One region of the Phosphitispora fastidiosa genome, then DNA from elsewhere that is predicted to be linked to it. Evidence: riboswitches for the same ligand, from Rfam matches in the RefSeq annotation. Region 1 holds a riboswitch; each other region holds the start of a gene.
The links. A riboswitch is a leader RNA that binds a small molecule or an ion and turns the genes downstream of it on or off. The one in region 1 is predicted to bind cyclic di-GMP.

Region 1 (5,811 bases):
TTGAGATGTCGGGGGCCCCCCCAATCCGTCGAAACCCCGGCCTTTTTAAAAGCCCGGGGTTTCGGTAACGGATTGGGGGCCCGCCGTAAGAACACATCTGCCCCTATTTACATTGCCGTTAAATAGCTCCAAAAATTACAGCCCTAATACTGCTTCCCGTCATGAATCTCAAAACTCCAGTTATGACCCCAGTTATTATCCCAGTGCTCCGCCCCATCCTTAAAACAGAAGTTTAATCTGGTAGCATCATCGGCATGCAGGGTTTGTTCCCAGCCGCGCCCGGTGCGTAGCATTTTCAGGTCTTTTATCCCATGCCACTGATCGTGAAACCCAAAACCGGCATGTAGATAAACATCCTGTGCTCCGGATCTTGACAGGAGGCCATCATATATAATATTAACGTGCTCTCCAAGGGTGATGGGAGTGGGATAAACATTGACACCGCTAACGTCATGCATGCCATCGGAACTGCTATGGCTCACATGGTCATAATCTAAATGGTCCATCAAATTTCCCCCCTAATATTTTTCTGTAATTAGTATTCATATACCAGGGGGTTTTTATATGTGGTAAATAATACAGCTAAGATTATTCACCCGAAAGCTTCACGATTGATTTTACAATCGGGTCAATCTTTTGAAGGTTGTATTGGGAGTTGAGCTTGAACCCTCCTGCCAAGAGCCTTTCAGATGCATTCCGGGATCCAGTCCGCACTTGGTCTATGTAGGTCTGAGCGCTCATATTGTTGACATTAGGGTCTTTTACCATAAGGTTATTTGCCGCTCCTGTAACGCCATTATAAAGATTCAGTCCCAGGGCCTTGTCTTTTTCCTCTATTACCTGAGCGCTGTGAAAAAGCTGAATCAGTGTCTCTGACTGGGGATAAAAGGCCCGGTATATATTGTAGGCCTCATCTTTTCTGCCTGAAAGATAGAGCGCCCAGGCGTAAGATTCGGTGATATCCTTGTCTCTAAACTGGGAATTATAAAGTTCCCCAAGAAGCCCGAGACCTTGATTCATGTCACCTGTATCAATTTGTGCCTTTGCCAGCGCCAGTTTCTTGAAAGGATCTGAAGGATCGATATCAAAATGGGCTTTTGCGGTTCTGACATATCTTTCTTTTTCAGTATTGTTTAGTCCCTCAAGGTGATATTTAAAATCATATGCTGCACTCAATACCTCATACAATTTTTCTTTGGCAGCATCGTAACCGTAGGCATCATATACTGCACTGTTCACAGAATCCGCGTTGCCCTTATGCTCCTTCTGAACCATTTCATAAGCTGCTTCACCCAGGTTAATAGCCTCATTCCATCTACCGGCCATAATCTGGTCAACCACCAGATTGATTTCGCTATCCAATTCTTTTTGCAGCGCTTCCCGGGACTTGGCAGGGGCCTTAACTGCAGACTTGTTTTGATAGACTTTGTCCGAGACAGTTTCCGGCTTTTCCCGGGAAGGAAGTATGGAACTCAATTTGGACAGGTTAAAAGAACAGCCACTGACAAATACAAGAGATGTCAACAATACCAGACCCAAGACAAATGGTTTCCTTGTCATTAAAAAGTACCCTCCCTCGATCTTTTAATTTCTCCGGCAGCCCTTCAGGGTTTTTGGCAAAAACTCGTCCTAAAAATAAGGAGACCAGTCTTCTCGGAAAAAGACCGAAGAAAGACTGGTTTGCTTGTAAACCGTTAAACTTCGGTAACCCGGCTGTCCTTTAATAAACATACCTTATAGGACCCGTGGCTTTGCGTCCCCGTCTTGCGAAGGGTTTGCCCTGTCGGTTTTAAAATTCTGTTATTAAATATATCGTCAAATATTTAGGCTAACATTAGTGTTTTCAAAACATTTCTCCTAAAATTACAGATTCTTTATCAGCTCATCACCGAATTCAGAGCACTTTACTTCAACTGCCCCATCCATCAACCTGGCAAAATCATAGGTGACGACCTTGCTTTCAATAGTTTTTTCCACTGATCTGTAGATGAGGTCTGCAGCCTCCTGCCACCCCATGTATTCCAGCATCAGAACCCCCGAAAGCAGCAGAGAACCCGGATTGACCTTGTCAAGACCGGCATATTTAGGGGCTGTGCCATGGGTTGCTTCAAATACCGCATGACCCGTCATGTAATTTATATTTGCCCCCGGGGCAATACCGATGCCTCCCACCTGTGCTGCCAGAGCATCGGAAATGTAGTCGCCGTTAAGGTTCAATGTGGCAATGACATCATACTCTGCCGCCCTTGTCAATATCTGCTGCAGGAAGGCATCAGCAATAACATCCTTGACAATAACCCTGCCGTCTTTTTCAGCTTCGCTCTGAGCCCTGTCGGCAGCTTCTTTGCCCTGTTCAGCGCTGATTCTATCATATTGGGTCCAGGTAAATACCCGGTCACCAAACTCTTTTTCCGCAACCTCATAGCCCCAGTTCTTGAATGCCCCTTCGGTAAACTTCATAATATTGCCCTTATGTACCAGGGTCAGGCTCTTACGATTGTGCTTTATGGCATATTCGAGACCGGCCCTCACCAGCCGTGCTGTACCTTCTTTGGAAACAGGCTTGATGCCAATTCCTGAGGTTTCCGGGAACCGGATTTTTTTCACTCCCATTTCTTCCGTAAGAAAACGAATTACCTTCTTGACTTCATCACTACCTTCAGCCCATTCAACACCGGCATAAATATCTTCTGCATTTTCACGGAAGATAACCATATCCACAAGCTCGGGATTTTTCACCGGAGAAGGAACCCCGTTATAGTACCTTACCGGCCTAAGGCATACGTATAGGTCGAGTCCTTGTCTCAGAGCAACGTTAAGGGAACGTATCCCTCCCCCAACCGGAGTCGTCAGTGGTCCTTTGATGGCAACAATATACTCCCTGATTGCAGTCAGGGTGTCATCCGGCAGCCATTCACCCGTTTGGTGAAACGCTTTTTCCCCGGCAAGCACCTCAAACCACGCGATTCTCTTTTGGCCTCCATATGCCTTGTCCACCGCAGCATCAAGCACCCTTGATGCCGCAGCCCAAATATCCGGACCTGTCCCGTCCCCTTCAATAAATGGAATTATGGGATAGTCAGGAACAGTTAAGCAGCCGTTCTGAAAAATAATTTTTTCTCCTTCTTTTGGCATGTCATAATTACTGAATAATGCCACAACCTCTCACCTCTTCATCTTTGTCTGTAAACGGGTAATTGACCCTTTAAACATTTTACCCTATATTGCTGATTATTTCCACTAAAAAAGAAGACGCCTCAATGGAGGCATCTCTTTACACCTGGGAACCATACACATCCTCATAGATATATATCAGCTCTTTATCAAACAGCGACCTTTTAAGGTCAACTGCAGTAGAACGAACCCTTCGCAGCAGTTCATTGGCCTCTTCTTTGGTAAGATGAATCCCATATTCAGCGAATTTCACTATCAGGGACTTGGTACCTGAGTGCTTTCCTATGATAATCTGTCTTTCCAGACCTACGTCCTCCGGCGCAAAAACCTCATAAGTCAAGGGGTTTTTGATGGCCCCATCTGCATGTATCCCCGATTCATGGGCAAACATGTTCGAACCCACTATAGCCTTCCAGGCAGGAAGTTCCCGTCCTGAAGCCAGAGAGACATATTCGGCTACCGTCCGGAACATCTCGGTCTTGAAGCCCAGGTCAATTCCACCTATATGCTTTAAGGCCATGACGACTTCTTCAAGTGCGGCATTGCCCGCCCGCTCACCCAGTCCCAATACCGTAACCCCGGCATGTGTGGCTCCTGCCTTAATGCCGGCCAAGGTATTGGCTGTCGCCATGCCAAAATCATTGTGGGTATGCATTTCTACTTCCAGGTTCGTGCTCTCTATCAGGGTTTTAACCCGGTCATATGTGATGAAAGGGTCAAGAATCCCGATGGTATCACAATAGCGAAGCCTATCCGCTCCTGCCTTTTTGGCTTCGGCGGCAAAACGAATCAGAAAATCCATGTCGGTCCGGGAAGCATCTTCAGCGTTAACCGAAATATACAGCCCTGCCTTTTTTGCAAACTTTGTTGCCTGGATCATATTTTCCAGGACCCGCTCCCGAGTTGTCTGAAGTTTATGCTGGATATGTATGTCTGATGTCGAAATCGATATTGCCACTGCATCTACACCGCAGTCTATACTGTGCTCAATATCTGAAATGACCGCCCTGTTCCAGCCCATAATGCTTGCCTTAAGACCGAGTTTGGCGATATCCGTGATAACCTTTTTTTCATCCCCGCCCATTACCGGTACCCCGGCTTCAATCTGGTGGACCCCGATTTCATCCAGAAACTTGGCTATTCTTATTTTTTCCTTGTTTGCAAATACCACACCGGCAGTTTGTTCTCCATCGCGCAGTGTCGTATCAACTATCCTGATATTCTGCTCCGCCACATGTTTCCACCTCTTCTTTCGCTGTCTGTTTAGCTGCAGCCCATAATTTTATGTATTGGTCCTTTTTTAAGAGAGCCATTTGTTAATATTTTACCATGAAAGGCATTAATTGAGAAGTAAAAAATCTGCCGCATCAGCATTTTATGCCGAGTCACTCTTTTAAATAAAAAAATTGGCCCCTTTTGCCAGGAACCAATATATACAATTTCTTAAAAAGTTATATCCATTTTATCCATCACATTTTGTATTTTGTTAAATACTGTCACTTTATCTGAGCCGGCGAACAAAAGTCCAACCGCCCGGCGCTTATCATCAACTCCCAATGCGCCGCTGTCTCCTCCCTGTGACATCTCACTGGCCAGTATCTGGTCGTGAAACTCCGCCTCTGTACCGTCTCCCATTTCAACTGATACAGTTGCATTGACAACCTTTACTGTCCCCTTGGTTACTCCTGTTGTGCGACCGCTTTTTATGATAGTCATACCGGGTTCAGCTTCCGCCACACCTGTTATTTTGCCTATCTCTAGAAGCTCAGCATTAAGCTTTTTCGGGTTTTCCGGTTTAGCTAATGCAGCATCTATAGTATTCCCGGTACTTGATTCGCGCAAAAACTTGACTACATAATGCGGCGCCATAAACCGGCATGCCACATTTGCCCAGAACTCAGCAGCCGCGGCCTTAGGGCAAGACGATTGGTTAAGCGTCTTATCTACCGGCTGAAACCGATGCAGCCGGCCAATCAAGTCCTTATCCATCAGCCCTCCGTCATGGGGCCCGGGGAGAAGTATCGGGTCTCCGATCTTAGCCCGGTTATCCCTGCCGTTACTTGAATTGGCCAAAACATGGTTATTGGAAAGTATCAGCAGTTCTCTTGTTTTCCGATCTTTAACAACAGCGCCAAAAGTGCCGGCAGTAATTTTGTAATGGCCGATGCTCATTCCCGGCTGGGCCGGACCGCCTCTTTTGGTGCGGTCAATAGCGCCCAGAAGACGGATATCACCAACCTCAATTACATCTGTAACAACCCCATCAATATCTTTGGGTACAATGTGCTGAGCCTCAAGCTCATTTTCGGGGAACTTATGCCTTACCAGGACTACAATACCCTGCTTAGGCTCACCCGTTGAGGCGCGAACAGTTTCCTTATATCCGACTCCCACTCCTACCACATTTTTCATTGCCAGCAGCTTGTTCCGATGCTTGTCAAGAGCGGAACGAATCTTTTCCACACAATTTCCTCCTCTCTACTCTTAACCTGAAATTCAATACATTATATGCAGAACAGGTTTTTTGGGGAATTAGAAGGAAGAAAAAAGTAAAACCGCCTTCAGGCGGTGGCAAAAGAGCGGGCATAAAATTCATCTAACTGTATAATAATGTTACCAAAAGGTATAAGGAGGTAA
Region 2 (5,811 bases), on a different contig from region 1:
TTATCAGGCTCCAGTGCTATGAAGGGTTAGATGAATCAAAGGCGCTTTTTGAATGGAATTACCAGAAACAACTGCTTCGCATCCAGGCAAACCACCTTACCGAAAAGACTTGGGAAGAAACCAAGGCCAATATTTTTTCGGAAGAATTTTTCCTTGCCAGACCGCTGCTGCAGGCGTTAAAGGCAGAAAATACCGTTGTCTTACTGGTTGACGAACTGGACAAGAGTGACGAGGAGTTTGAAAGTTTTCTATTAGAGGCGCTCTCTGATTATCAGGTATCCATTCCGGAGCTGGGTACAGTTAAAGCAAGGTCTATCCCTATTGTTGTATTGACCAGCAACAACTACCGGGAGTTCAGTGATGCCCTGAAAAGACGGTGTATCCATTTATATATTGATTACCCTTCTCTGGAGCGTGAACTGGCTATAGTGAGAATAAAAGTGCCGGAAATAAATGGCATTCTGGCTGAGAAAATCGTGGAATTCGTACAGTCACTGAGGAAGATGGTCCTCAAAAAGTCTCCCAGCATTTCCGAAACCCTTGACTGGGCACGGACCTTGGTCTTGCTGGGGGCGGACTCTTTAAATGAGGAACTTGTTATGAATACAGTCAATATTCTTTTGAAATACCAGCAGGATATTAAAAAGGTTGAAGAACGAATAAGCGGTCTTCTGCCGGAATAAAGCCGGGTGAAACAAATTGGATAAAGCTATTCTTCAGTTTGCCGTACTCCTGAGAAAGGCCGGGATAAGGGTCTCGCATGCAGAGGTTACCGAAGCCTTGAAGGCAATTACCCTAACCGGAATTGACAGGGTTAATTTTTTTAATGCCATTTCGGCAACAATGATAAAAGTGCAGACAGATATGCGCATATTTGAAAAGATATTTGAATATTACTTCAACCCTGAATTTATGAGTGCCCGCCATGATAACTGCAGCAGGTTTGGCCCGTTGGTTCCAGCTAATCCGAAAACCACCTGTCAGGGAAACGACATTGTTCCGGGAATGAGCAAAGGGAGAACCACCGGATTTGGACAGGGCAGGGGACTGGCTTCCGCGGCAGTTGATAACTTCATCCAGGTCATTCAGGCAGGTGTCCCTGAAGAAATGTCCGCATTGGTTAAAAAGGGGGTTGCAGGCCTCGGCAGGCTGGAAGAAGACGACCTGGAGGACATGAAAAATGCCATCAGACAGGTTAAAGTATTTCTGGAATGGAACATGGGCATATATAAACTGGAAAATACAGCGAGTGAACTGGATGAAAAAACCTGGTTGGTTTGGCAGGAACGCTTAAAAAACCTTGAAGATATGCTTTACCTGGAGCTGGAAAAAAAATTAATCATTGAACTTGGCTCAGATGCGCTGGAAACAGTTTTAATCAGAGAAAATATTAATCAGCTGGATTTTTACAGACTTTCTTCCCAACAGACAGCAGAAATAAGAAAAAAAATAAGTAAAATAGCGCATAAATTAGCCTCAAGAGTGTCGTTTCGACAAAAACGGTCAAAAAGGGGACGGATTGACCTGGCCGGGACTATCAGAAGATCAATGTCATATGGAGGTGTACCAATAAAGCCTGCCTATCGCGACCACTATCCTACAAGGCCGGAATTTGTTGTCCTCTTTGACCTGTCAGGTTCAGTGAAAATATTCAGTGAGTTTATCCTCCAGCTTGTCTATTCCATTCAGAGCAGGTATCTTCATGTGAGGTCATTTGTTTTTGTGGATACTCCTGACGAAGTAACCGGATATTTTCAGAACAGAGAAATTGAAGATGGGATTAAAGACATCTATAATCTGGCCAGATTCTCCAAAACAGCATTCTCTGATTATGGCCAGATGTTTATTGATTTTAATGAGAAGTATCTTGAGATTCTTAATAAAAAGACTACTCTGGTTATTATCGGGGATGCCCGCAACAATTATCACAGGGATCATGCAGACTGCTTCCGGAATATGTGTCAGGAAGTCAGAAAAACTATCTGGCTGAACCCGGAACCTGTTGAAAGCTGGGACAAGGAAGACAGCCTGATATCACTTTACGGAGGATTGTGTGACCAGGTATTCGAATGCCGGAATTTGGAGCAATTAGACAGGGTAGCCAGAAAAATTATATAATGTGAAATATTTTTCGAGTCTATCGACACATTACGACACAACAATTGGAAATCTTCTGGTATAATTTTATATGTAAAGCGATAAAATTTAATATGAGTATCGAAATGGCAAAACCAGTGAAAACTGGGGGCGCAAAACTGCGGGTCTAAAGCTACAAAAGCTATGACAGCCGGGTTACCGAAGTGCTGCTTCACCTTTGGTCCGGTATCTGATGATCGATACCGGTTAATTTATGTTTTGATAGGTGGCGGCAAAGGGGAAGGAGGAGTCCTTAGTGGATCTTGTGCAGGAGATCGAAAAAATGCAGCGGGAACTCAATACCTTGGCGGAAGAAAAAAACAACATTTTAAGTGACCCCGAAATTTATCAGCAGAGTTGCATTATTGACAATATGATCGTGCAATTCATGAAACTTGGTGATTCCAAGGGATAGGCCAATCAGGCCTATTTTTTTTTGCAAAATCAACAGAAGTTTTATTATAAACATATTGACTATTAGCTAATCATAATCTATACTTGGAAATGAGAATACTTCTCAGTGGAAAATACTTCTCAGTGAAAAATGCTTCTCAGTAAAAAGTAATTATCAGTAGAAAACATCATATTAAAAAATGGGGGGAACGGAGTATGAACCTGGATAAATGTAAAAAGGGACATAAGGTAAGAATTACCGGTATCGGCAATAGTGATATCAGAGCACAGGCAATCAGGTTCGGGATTTCTGAAGGGGAGATCGTTTGTTGTGCTGAAGTTGTGCCTGCAGGTCCGGTTGTGGTGCAGAAGAACAACCAGGAAATTGCCATCGGCAGGAGGCTGGCACGACAGATTGCAGTGGAACTTATCAGTTGACATATTATGTGACAGCAAAGGAGATTTGAAATATTATGCATTGTCATGATAGCGGTGTTAAAATTAATATTCCGCCAGATTCAAGAAAAATCGTTTTAGCCGGTAATCCCAATGTTGGTAAATCAGTATTTTTCAATGCTCTGACAGGATTATATGTTGATGTATCCAACTACCCTGGCACAACTCTTGAGATTTCCCACGGAAGATACGGAAATGATGTTATCATTGACACTCCTGGAGTTTATGGCATCTCATCATTTAATGATGAGGAAAGAATTGCCCGGGATATTATCCTTGAGGCTGATGTTGTAATCGATATCGTAGATGCAGTCCACCTGGAACGGGATCTTTTCCTGACCCAACAGATAATAGATACAGGTGTCCCAGTGGTAGTTGCCCTGAATATGCTTGACGAAGCAGAGAAACAGGGAAGAAAGATTGATACTGATCTTTTGGAAGACCTGCTGGGTGTTCCCGTTATCCAAACCGTAGCTGTAAAGCAAATGGGCATGGATGAGCTCAAAGGGAAAATATGCAGCGCCCGCTCAGGCCATATTGACATCGGGCTTCATAGCAAGTTACATGAACTCCATGACCGGGTTGCCAACCAGGGAGAGGCTCTTCTGATACTGGAGGGAGATTCCGTAGTAGCAGAACGGCATGGAATTGCCCCGGGTTCTGAAAGGGAGGAAATTTACCTTAACAGAAGGGCCAGGGTAAATGATATAGTGGGACATGTTGTCTCAGAAGGCTGCAATAATTCGGGAATTGGTACAATCTTGGGCAGAATGATGATTAAGCCTGTTACCGGAATACCGATTCTGGCATTTTGTCTGTATTTAATGTATAAATTTATTGGTGTTTTTATTGCCGGTGATATTGTCGGCTTTACCGAAGAAACCCTGATGCAGGGTAAATACGAACCTTTTATCAGATCCTTGGTTGGACAGTATTTCAATGAAAGTTCTGTACTGGGTACAATTCTTATTGGTGAATTTGGTGTTTTGACAATGACCGTAACATATATACTCGGACTCCTGTTACCCCTTGTTTTTGGATTTTATCTGGTACTTTCTGCATTTGAAGATTCCGGTTACCTTCCCAGAATAGCTGCCCTTACAGACCGGGCTCTATCTGGAATCGGATTGAACGGGCGGGCTGTAATTCCCATCATTCTCGGTTTTGGATGTGTTACCCTGGCTACTATTGTAACCAGAGTTCTGGGTTCGGAAAGAGAGCGGCGGATTGCTGTGTTTCTGCTGGCGCTGGCTATCCCGTGTTCAGCTCAGCTAGCAGTTATTGCGGGTTTGATTAGTTCCTTAGACGGGGTGTTGGTTGCCCTCTATGTTATTTCCATCCTGACTGTGCTTATTGTTACAGGTACACTGCTTAACAGGTTTTTACCGGGTGAGTCGACAGACCTTTTGATTGACCTGCCGCCATTAAGGATGCCCAGGATTGAGAATGTACTCAAGAAAACAGTTACAAAATCATATCACTTTGTCTTGGAGGCAACACCGCTCTTTGCAGGAGGCGCTCTCCTGATAGGAATCCTGCAGGTAACGGGTTTGCTGGAAATGCTGCAGAGACTGCTGCAGCCGGTTACTGTTGGCTGGCTGGGGATGCCGAAGGAATCGGCAACTATTTTTATTATGGGTTTTGTCAGGCGTGATTTTGGCGCAGCGGGGCTGTACAACCTGGGTCTGAATGAATTTCAGACTGTAATCGGCCTGGTCACAATTACCCTTTTTGTGCCCTGTATAGCCTCAACTCTGATTATATTTAAAGAACGCAGCCGGCGGGAAGGATTTATTATGTGGTCCGGTGTTTTATTCCTGGCCTTCATCATCGGTGGTTCCCTAAATCAGGTTTACCAGGTCACCGGGTCTGTATATGCTGTAATTATCGGCTTGGTTTTAGTCCTGGTGGCTGTTCTGCTGCTCACGAAAATTTTTGTCAGAAAACCAAAATTAACATCAGAAGGAATAAACTATGGGCGATAAAACTAAAGGTAACAATAAAGAGAGCAAAAACAAAAAGGCTGACGACGCAATCGAATGCCCAACATGTGGGAATAAAATCAGCGCCCCCAAAAGCCTGAAATGTCCCAGGTGTTTTTCATCTATCGTCAAGCTGGGGTGTGGGGGAAACTGCAGCGGGTGTGCAGATAAATGTTAAATTATTGCAAAACTGCGCTATTTAAAATATAATTAGGTTGAGGTGTGATTGTATGGAGTTCTCACTTGAGACCTTAAAACAAAAGCTGTGTGACCGGGAATATAAATTAACCCCTCAAAGAAGGATTATAATGGAGGCCTTTACCAGAAGTCTCGAAAAGCACCTGAGCGCTGAAGATATCTATGGAATGGTTAAACAAAACAATCCGGAGATAGGACTGGCCACGGTCTATCGTACCCTGGACCTCTTTGCGGAACTTGATATCCTTCAAAAAATGGATTTTGGCGACGGTCGCAGCAGATACGAATTCTGCACCTCTGAAGTTCATCACCACCACCACCTGATATGTCTCTCGTGTGGGAAAGTAATGGAGTTTGGAGACGACCTGCTGGAATCATTGGAATCAGCTATTGAGAAAAAAAGCAGGTTCAGGATTGTGGACCACCAGCTTAAATTTTATGGTTACTGTGAAAAGTGTACTGCCTCTAAATGAGAGGCAGTAAGCTTGTTGACATACCCCATATTTTTTGATAATAAAAATGTAACATGAACAGGGGTAGATGAATTCCTCGGGCGGGGCCCCCAATCCGTTACCGAACCCCGGCCTTTCAGAAAGCCGGGGCTTCGACGGATCGGGGGGACCCCCAGACATCTCCGCCGGCAACC
Region 3 (3,735 bases), on a different contig from region 1:
TTTTAATTCTAATCGGCCACCATGGCGGTCTATAATTTGCTTAATTATAAAAAGCCCCAGGCCACTATGATGATTCGTATCTTTTGTTGTATACCCCGCCGCAAAGATACTATGCCTAATATCCCGAGGAATAGGGGCACCGTTATTAGCAACGTTAACCTGCAAACCAAATTTATTGCAGATGAGAGTCAAATCTACCCTCGGAGAGCAGTTGGCTTTTGCCGCCTCCAAAGCATTATCCATTAAGTTTCCAACCAAATGGGTAAGATCCTCAGGTGATAATGGCAAGCTATTGCCTTCCATTTTTACCTGCCAATGAAATTCAACCCCTTTGGTTTTTGCTTCTTCCTGTTTTACACTTAGAATAGCAGCCAATTCCGGCGGATCAATTTTTAAGAGAATTTCAATATAGCGGACCGTTTGATATAAATTTTCGACATAGCTTTCAGCCTGTGCGTAATGACTTGATTTTAAATAGCCATAAATAGCTGAAAGGTGATTATAGATATCATGCCGTTCAACCTGTAATCGCAAATTCAAATTATGCCTCTCTCTGACATGACGTAATTCTGTTGCTAGCCTGGCCTCCCGTTCTGTGACCCGCTGCAAGTAACCGGCTACAAAAATAGTAGCTACCGTTGAAACCATTAGGACAGCGCTGCTAATTTGTACCAAAGTATCAAGGGTAAAGCTGTAGTATAAGCCCGAGGTATAGATGTTAAAACTGATCTTCAATAATGCCAGCATTAAAGCTTGTACAAGGCATAACAAAAAAAGGCCTGTTTGGCTAAGCAACTGCCTTTTTTCCCCTTTTGCCCCATTGTTCGCTTCGATTAGTCGTATAATCAGTGGCAACCGCCATTGGCGTTTGATAAAAATGAGGGTTAAGGCTGCCAATAAAAGTAAATGTGGCAAAGGAAATAGAATTCGAAGCAAAGGATCAGAGATAATTTGTTCTAGTTTAAAAGAAAAAATCCAAGCCAAAAAAGGAACGGAAATACCCTCTGCCAATCCCAAGATTGCACTTACCAGCACCATAATGGTTAAAGCTGCACGCCAAGGTAATTTTAAAAAAAGGTTTAAAAAAATAACCATCAATATTACCTGTAAGATGGAATGGATGCCAAAAACCATTGGTATTGAACGGACAACAAAAGAAAACAGGGAAGTTAACAAAGAAAGAGTTATAACAAACAGAGGAGATTCCTTTTTGCCTATTAGAGCCAGTACCATATAATATAAAACTAAACTCTCAGGAAGAGATTCGCCCAAAAAGGGTATCAGTGGCATTAGATCCATTACCATTACCCCCTTAAGACGTTAAGGTCGGAATACGACATCAAATCTTGTATTCGGTCACGGCTAAGCAATGCCTTACCTTGACAATTTTTAAATCTAACCTCGTAATACGAGGAATTGGGGTAATTGACTATTCGTTCAATCCAGTCAGTGTTAATGATATAAGATTTGTGGGAGCGAAAAAAACCATTCCCTAAGTGTTGTTCCAACTCCTGCAGAGTTTCCCGCGTCTTAAATTTGCCATCGCTGCAGTAAATAAAAGTATGACGACCAGCTTTCTCTATGTAAAAAATCTCATTAAGTTTCACAAAGACCCGTTCATTGCCCAAGTTTATAGAAATTCTGGCTGTTTGCAAATTCAAGTTTGATGGATTATTCTTCTGAATTTTTAGCATTTGCTGAATACGCCGGAAAGTTGTTTTTACTCGTTCTTGATCAATAGGTTTCAAAATATAATCTGAAGCATAAAGTCTAAAAGCATCTAGGGAATATTCTTGATGGGCGGTGATAAAAACTACAGCTAAATCGGGTTTTATTTCTCTCAGGTTTTCAGCTAACTCTATCCCAATCATATCAGGCAGTTCGATATCCAAGAAAGCTACGTCCGGGCTTTTCTCTTTGACAAGCTTTATTGCATCAATGGCATTTTTCGCTGTTCCTACAACCAGAGCATCTTCAAGTTCGCTAAGAAATGAGCCGAGCAATAATAAAACTCCTTGTTCATCGTCTGCCATGACAATCTTAACCGGCAAAATTAATCACTTCCTTCCTTGGTATCTAATCCAAAAAACTGATCGAGTTTTCCCGATACTAAAAGCAACCCTACATGGTAGTTAAAACGGCAAGATGATACATCACCTATAAATAAACAAGGCCACTGATGTTGTAAATAGCAACAGTGAGCCTAATTCAACAACCTAGCTATCATTGAGATATTATTACTCGTTTTACATACACCCGCAGCTTTGTGTCCGTTTTTCAACAAGTTTACCTTTTTTAATTCATTTTGTTTGGTATTTATTAGTTATTATACTAAAATTTTCAGCTAAAGACTAGTTTAATCTTGTCAATCAATATCCTTCTTCCTTTATCCCAGACAAACCGTAAGCGTCAAATAAGACAGTGTATGGAAACTTCCCTAATTGTTTGAGACAATACTCTAAATTAGACTAGAGTTTTTCGACCATGGTCGAAAAACTCCCAAGAGAGGTTTAGAGTTGAATACCAGGGCAATCACCCACCAGTATCGACTAAATCAGTGGAATGGAGATCATCCGTGGGGTGAGCCGTCCGGCGCATGGCAAATAAGTCCTCATCGGAAATGGTGTTTATGACCAGGGGGCCGGCGGTAAATGCTAGTACAATTAATACTCAACAGTTCTGTCTGACGCTTGATGCTGTTGTGAGGACTTGCATCATTAAAACTATAGTTTTGGCCTAATCAAGGCTCCTAAGAATACTCAATTACTCAAATAATATTGAGTTATCCGCAATTGATGTGTGCCTACGCATTTTGAAGTTATCACTTATGGATAAGTCTTCAAACCCTCATGCAAGGTCATGACTTCCGGAAAGTTAATTTTGACTGTTGAAGACGAGATATGGTTTGTTCAAGAATTGCTAAAAAATCAAAGGATTACTTTTTTTTGGAGTTTAATCTAAATAAAACAATTGCCAATGTAACAAATAAGAACAAAAAAACAATCTTCTGGGGGGATAAAGTAAAGCCCATTTAAGACAACACTCCATTCTATATAAGGTATGGCTCGTAGCCGATTTGCCGGATACATGGGTTTATGCTTGGGGAATATGCGGCTTGGGGAATATGCGGCTTGATCATTAGTTTGGCGACAATATCACTTACAAGCCGCGCTAAATGATTTTCCGGGCACCAACTCGATTAAATATCTCGGAAAAAGTATTCCTAGTTCCAGTAATAAGGCTTGAATTTAGCCATCAAATACACCTTTGCTACCGGTTTTGCTTATAGTAGTAGTTGACGCTGATGGCCAAAAGTCCTTTCTTTCGTCGGACAGACTCCGAATCTCACTATTGCTGTGAGGTGTAAAAATTACCAAAGTCATCCTAATAATCAGGCATTTTCCCACTCTCTAAGCCTCTTAGTATTTTTGTTGATAGTAATAGTGAAACTATAAATAGAATTAAAACTAAAGTTATGCTTATTGTCCAGAATAAAGTCGTATTTGTAATTACTTTTTTAATACTAATATTTAACCCAAAAATTTTTAATAAATAAGGAATCGATATAGGGATCGCCATAAATGCCATAATGAAGTATCTACTCCTAGCGGTTCCATATTTATATGAAACTGGTATAGCTATTGCATTGTACAATAGTACTATAGTGAAACACAAAAAGGTATATATAATTATCGTATTAATATTTACTGCTAAAAGAATTCTCCCAATTGTATT
Region 4 (5,811 bases), on a different contig from region 1:
TCTGGAAGGGCGGACTCGTTTATTATGGGGCTTTGATAGGTGGTTTCATAACCGGAACCTGGTATGTAATCAGAAAAAAGCTTCCTTTCTGGTCCCTGGCTGACCTGGTGTCGCCCCCCCTGGCCCTGGGCTATGGGATAGTACGGCTGGGATGCTTTATGAATGGCTGCTGTTACGGAAAAGAAACCGAGTCGTTTCTGGGGGTCGTCTTCCCGTATATTGAAGGTGCGCCCTGTCCTGACCTGATTGCCCGTTACCCTACTCAGCTTTTTTCTTCAGCTATCGGGTTTTTGCTTTTCGGGGTCTTGATGTTTGTCTGGAAGCGTAAAAAATTTGATGGGCAGGTATTTTTATTATTCCTGATACTTTATGGGATTGGCAGATCAATTGTGGAATCCTTCCGGGAGAACCTGCTGGTATTTGGAAATGTTACGGTATCCCAGTTGGTAAGTGCCATTATTGTTCTGGCTGCAATTGTTTTCTACCGCTTGCGAAGCCAACAGAAACATCATGGAGGGGGAGAATGATAAAACCTCCCGACTACCTGATATATGAATCTGCTTTCAGGGGGAATATTTTGCCGGTAACATCTTTATGTAATGTAAGCTGCATGTTCTGCAGTCACCGACATAACCCCCCGGGCATACAAATATATAAAACAGGACCGCGGTCTCTGGAAGAAGTGGCCCAAACCCTGCAGTTTATCTCACCTGAAGATAAAATAGTTATTGGAGAGTCTGTAACCAGGATTGTGGAAGGCGAACCGTTTACCCATCCGTTGATCCGGCAGATACTCCTGATGATAAGGGAACATTTCCCCGGAACACGTATTCAGATTACTACCAATGGAACTCTCATAGATGCGGAGACAGCCGATTTTCTGGCCGGGCTGGGGGATGTGGAGCTTTATTTATCCCTGAACAGTTCTAACCCGGCGGTGAGAAGACGCCTGATGAATGACTCCATGGCTGAACAGGCCGTGGGTTCAGCGCGCTGCCTGGCCGATGCAGGGGTGCCTTTTCACGGCAGCATTGTGGCCATGCCGCATATAATCGGGTGGGAGGATCTGGGGGAAACAGTATGCTGCCTCGCGGAATATGGCAGTGAGACTATCCGGGTTTTTTTGCCCGGATTCACTAAGAATACCCCGGAAAATCTGAAATTCAAGCCTGAAATGCATGAGGAGCTGGCAGCATATATTGCCTCGGTCAGAGCCCGGGCAGCGGTACCGGTTACCGTGGAGCCGCCTGTAATCAAAAATCTTGAAGCAGTAGTTACAGGGATTATCTCTGGTTCTCCGGCTGACAAAGCAGGCCTTTTGAGAGATGATATCCTCCTTTCTGTTGACGGAACCCGTTGTTTTTCCAGAGTACATGCCTTTAACAGGATTAGAGAGGGAGGACCTGTGAAGGTAGAAATCCAAAGAAACGGCCATACCTTTGGGGCTGATATTAAGAAGAAACAGGGCCAGGCCTCTGGAATTGTAATGGATTATGATATTGCTCCGGAAACGGCTGCTGCCGTAGAATCTATGGCAGCCAGGCATAAGCGTCTAAAACTTATGTGTTCTGTTTTGGGTGAAGCAGTTCTTGGGATGGCATTGGAGAAATCGCCCCAGAGGGGTGTTATTGATATAATTCCGGTGGATAACCTTTTTTTTGGAGGTTCGATTGCAGCCGCCGGGCTGCTAACGGTCGCAGACTTTGTCGCAGCTGCCCAGAGTGTAAGAATTGACTCCGGCAGAGATGTACTGATTGTTCCGGCTGTTGCTTTTGATGTCAGGGGTAAGGATTTGACAGGGAGAAGCTGCCTGGAATTAGAGGAAAAAATCGGCGCTAAAGTTGAAATTCTCTGAAATTTTTCTAATAAAGCAGGAATTTAGTAGGTTTTTGTGGAAATAATTAAAAATTTTTCAGAAATCCAAAGCGGGAATGTGACCATAAAAGTTCAAATAAAGGAGAGGGCATTATGTATAATCCTGAGAATGAAGCTATGCCCCGGGAACAGCTCAGGCAGCTGCAGCTGGAACGTTTGCAGAAAACTGTGCGCCGGGTATATGACAATGTACCGTTTTACAAGGAAAAATTCAAAGATAAGGGAATCGAGCCGGGAGATATTAAAACTCTGGAGGATCTGAAGCTGCTGCCTTTTACTGTTAAGCAGGATCTCAGAGATAATTATCCCTTTGGGCTGTTTGCTGAGCCAATGTCAGAAGTGGTGAGGATTCATGCCTCTTCCGGGACAACCGGTAAACCAACAGTTGTCGGTTATACCCAAAACGATATTAACACATGGTCTGAACTCATTGCCCGCTGTGTGGCCATGGTTGGCGGCAGCAAAGGAGATGTGGTTCAGGTCGCCTATGGTTACGGGTTGTTTACCGGGGGACTGGGCCTGCACTATGGAGCGGAACGGCTGGGCGCGTCCGTTATTCCGATTTCCGGAGGCAATACCAAACGCCAGCTGATGCTGATGGAGGATTTCGGTACCACCATTCTTTGTTGTACCCCGTCATATGCCCTTTTCCTTGGTGAAGAAGCAGGGGATTTTGGGGTAGATCTGGTTAACGGCAAGCTTAAGGCCGGTATTTTCGGCGCTGAGCCATGGTCAGAGAAAATGCGGGATCAACTCGAAAAGAATCTGGGAATCAAGGCATACAACATTTATGGTCTGAGTGAGATTATGGGGCCGGGTGTTTCCATGGAATGTGAATGCCAGTGCGGGATGCATGTTATGGAAGACTATTTTATCCCTGAAGTTATCGATCCACAGACAGGAGAATCCCTGCCTTATGGCTCCAAAGGGGAGATTGTTTTTACCACCATTACTAAGGAGGCATTCCCTCTCCTGAGATACAGAACCAGGGACATATCTGTTCTGACTGAGGAAAAATGCGAATGTGGCCGTACTTTTGTGAGAATGGACCGGGTGATGGGACGTACCGATGACATGTTGATTATACGCGGTGTGAATGTATTTCCCTCACAAATTGAAAGTGTGCTGCTTAATTTCGGGGAAACCGAACCCCATTACCTGCTGGTTGTTGACAGGCAGGGTACTCTTGATACTCTTGAAGTACTTGTGGAAGTTTCGGAAAAGATGTTCTCTGATGAGGTACGTAAAATGGAAGAGCTTGAAAGGAAGCTGGGCCACGAAATAGCCAGTCTTCTTGGTATATCTGCCAAGATCAAGCTGGTGGAACCAAAGACGATTCCACGGAGCGAAGGCAAGGCAAAACGTGTCATTGATAATAGGGAATTATAAAGAAGAATTGTGACCACCGAACTATAAGGAGGGAAAACGATTGAAAGTACAACAGATTTCTGTTTTTCTTGAAAACAAGTCCGGAAGGCTGGCTGAACTAACAGAGGTGCTGGGTCAGGCAGGAATAAATATCAGGGCCTTGTCCATTGCAGATACATCTGATTTTGGTATTTTGAGGCTTATTGTTAATAAGCCGGAAGAGGCCTTCAGGATACTAAAAGATGATGGGTTTAGTGTGAGTATTACTGATGTAATTGCTGTGGAAGTTCAGGATGATCCGGGAGGCCTTGCCAGGGTGATGGGCATTTTAAATTCTGCTGGGATAAATATAGAATACCTGTATGCTTTTCTGGAAAAGTCATCAAATGATGCCCTGGTCGTGTTCCGGGTGGAACAGGTAGATGAAGCTGTAGAACTTCTGGCGAAGCACAATGTTAACGTGGTTAAAGGCAGCGAGGTTTATAAACTATAAAATTGAGGGGGTTACCGTGAATTTGGGGTAATGCCCCTTTTTGCATAATTACTGCCTATATACCAAAAAATTTATTGCTAAGGGGGGAATACTATGAGGAAGAACCTGCCGTTTTTAGTTCTCTTTGTTGTGGTGGCAGTGGTTATCGGCGGTTACCTCGGTTACACTTCCCTGAACGAAGAGAAAACTGTAATCCCGGAAAACAGGGATATCAAGGCAGTGCCGCCGCAGATTGCTGATGATGAAAGCGATTCCGGCAATAAGCTCCAAGCCAGTGAAAGAGGGTCGGACTTATCTCCGCAAACTCTTAAGGAAACCGATGTGGAAAATGTGGACCCCAAAGCCGGAGAGATGATTGTCTGGGGAGAGGTCAAAGCCGTGGATATTGATAAACGGATTATTACCATCGACCAGGAAATGGATGACAACAGTGTCAAGATTAGTCCTAATGTTGCGGTGAAAAAGGATGCGGTTGTACGTACCAAAGATGATGTCAGTTCCCTGGAGCGGATTAAAGCCGGGGATATTGTTGGCGCTATTATAACCAGTGACGGGAACGCACGGGCGGTGTTGGTTAATTATTAAAAAGGTATAAAGTTTTTGTCCCGATTCATCGATAAATTAATAAGGGTATTTTACCCTTCCCGACAAAGGCAAACCCGTCGAAAGACGGGGACGCAAAACCACGGGTCTAAAGCAGATTGGCGGTTGGCTGTGAAACCGCTGTGATGCCATGACAGCCGGGTTGCCGGAGAATTGGGTTGGCTCACGGCCTGTCTTCGGCTTTTCGTCCGGAGACAGGCCTTAGTGTTCTCCGGATAGCACACAATTTAAGAGGATGGAGGTGATACTGATGGCTACGTCCACTGTTTTCAGGCATTTGCTGGCAGTATTGTTCGGGGCTTTTGCCTGGTGGTACTATTATACAGTGGAGCCGGTGGTAGATTATCCCACGTGGATGGGAAGTATAATTGCAGCTTTTGTTATCACTCTTATCGTAGTGATTATCTCGGAGAACATAGCACTGGGTCTGGTGATCATTATGGCGGTTTATGTTGTCTTCGGCCCTGGTCTTACTTGGGCGGTAAGCCAGTTCCTGCCTCTATTTGGCGGGGTGGTGGGGGCAAGCGCCATATGGAAAATAGTAATCTAAAAAGGGTAAATTCAGCTTGGACTTAGTCTGAGCTGTTTTTTTATTTACTAAATCTTGTCCTGCTACAGGTTTTCTTTTGAGCCAAATTAAAATATAATATTGGTATGTAATGGTATGCAGCGAGTAATTAAGTCTAATGCAGCAGTAGTTAAGTCTAATGCATCGAGTAGTTAAGTCTAATTTAGAGAGGCGGGTGTTGAGTTGTCTCAGGAATATTCGGACAACATTGATGAACCAGGGGATTCTTCACAAAAGGTATGGGGGTTTCTGAAGGATATTTTACAGATTGTTTTCTTTGCACTTATATTAACCTTTTTTTTACGCACATACGTGATTGAAGCAAGGCTGATTCCGTCAGAGTCAATGCTGCCTACACTCGAAATCGGTGACAGGCTTCTGGTAGACAAGATTGTATTTAAGTTCAGGGAACTGGAGCGGACCGACATTGTTGTCTTTGCGCCCCCTCCGGAGGCGCAGCGGGGAGCGGGTGATGATGACCTGATTAAGCGGGTTGTGGGTTTACCCGGTGATACTGTAGAAGTAAAAGAGAGCCGGGTATTTGTTAATAATAAGCCCCTGGATGAGCCATATATTGCCGAGAGGCTTAATTATACCTATGGGCCTGTTGCCATTCCGGAAGGGTATCTGTTTGTTATGGGGGATAATCGTAATTATAGTTTTGACAGCCATGCATGGGGCTTTTTACCTCTGGAAAATCTCAAAGGAAGGGCGTTTTTCAGGTTTTGGCCCCTGGACAGGTTTGGATTAATTGATGGAGTAAAATCCTAGATATAAAGGAATTTCAATTTTCGTGAGACTTATATATTAATTTAATAAATAGAAAAGGGGTTCTGGGAATGAAAAAACAGCTTAGGAAAGAAATTATTGCGGCCAGGATGGCCCAGACAGATGAAGAGGCTGC

Region 2: linked by a shared signal. The riboswitch ahead of Ga0451573_RS00135 (aspartyl-phosphate phosphatase Spo0E family protein) and the one ahead of Ga0451573_RS17885 (tetratricopeptide repeat protein) in region 1 are both predicted to bind cyclic di-GMP.
Region 3: linked by a shared signal. The riboswitch ahead of Ga0451573_RS18725 (LytR/AlgR family response regulator transcription factor) and the one ahead of Ga0451573_RS17885 (tetratricopeptide repeat protein) in region 1 are both predicted to bind cyclic di-GMP.
Region 4: linked by a shared signal. The riboswitch ahead of Ga0451573_RS16725 (hypothetical protein) and the one ahead of Ga0451573_RS17885 (tetratricopeptide repeat protein) in region 1 are both predicted to bind cyclic di-GMP.

Annotation. Positions count from the first base shown of each region.
Region 1 is NZ_JAHHUL010000027.1:23,402-29,212, reverse strand. Features, by position in the region: gene Ga0451573_RS17890 (carbohydrate-binding protein) at 144-506, opposite strand; gene Ga0451573_RS17885 (tetratricopeptide repeat protein) at 589-1,560, opposite strand; cyclic di-GMP riboswitch class I at 1,701-1,790, opposite strand; gene icd (NADP-dependent isocitrate dehydrogenase) at 1,864-3,159, opposite strand; gene nifV (homocitrate synthase) at 3,275-4,408, opposite strand; gene Ga0451573_RS17870 (S1 family peptidase) at 4,618-5,637, opposite strand.
Region 2 is NZ_JAHHUL010000001.1:20,616-26,426, forward strand. Features, by position in the region: gene Ga0451573_RS00125 (AAA family ATPase) at 1-683, shown strand, start outside; gene Ga0451573_RS00130 (VWA domain-containing protein) at 700-2,118, shown strand; cyclic di-GMP riboswitch class I at 2,215-2,300, shown strand; gene Ga0451573_RS00135 (aspartyl-phosphate phosphatase Spo0E family protein) at 2,393-2,551, shown strand; gene Ga0451573_RS00140 (FeoA family protein) at 2,746-2,967, shown strand; gene feoB (ferrous iron transport protein B) at 3,003-4,970, shown strand; gene Ga0451573_RS00150 (hypothetical protein) at 4,960-5,145, shown strand; gene Ga0451573_RS00155 (Fur family transcriptional regulator) at 5,198-5,638, shown strand.
Region 3 is NZ_JAHHUL010000038.1:146-3,880, forward strand. Features, by position in the region: gene Ga0451573_RS18720 (sensor histidine kinase) at 1-1,299, opposite strand, end outside; gene Ga0451573_RS18725 (LytR/AlgR family response regulator transcription factor) at 1,305-2,051, opposite strand; cyclic di-GMP riboswitch class I at 2,208-2,301, opposite strand; partial or broken gene Ga0451573_RS18730 (ABC-2 transporter permease) at 3,385-3,735, opposite strand, start outside.
Region 4 is NZ_JAHHUL010000022.1:61,017-66,827, forward strand. Features, by position in the region: gene lgt (prolipoprotein diacylglyceryl transferase) at 1-527, shown strand, start outside; gene Ga0451573_RS16705 (DUF512 domain-containing protein) at 524-1,855, shown strand; gene Ga0451573_RS16710 (phenylacetate--CoA ligase family protein) at 1,969-3,264, shown strand; gene Ga0451573_RS16715 (ACT domain-containing protein) at 3,305-3,736, shown strand; gene Ga0451573_RS16720 (hypothetical protein) at 3,830-4,321, shown strand; cyclic di-GMP riboswitch class I at 4,379-4,489, shown strand; gene Ga0451573_RS16725 (hypothetical protein) at 4,590-4,889, shown strand; gene lepB (signal peptidase I) at 5,091-5,678, shown strand; gene Ga0451573_RS16735 (5-formyltetrahydrofolate cyclo-ligase) at 5,747-5,811, shown strand, end outside.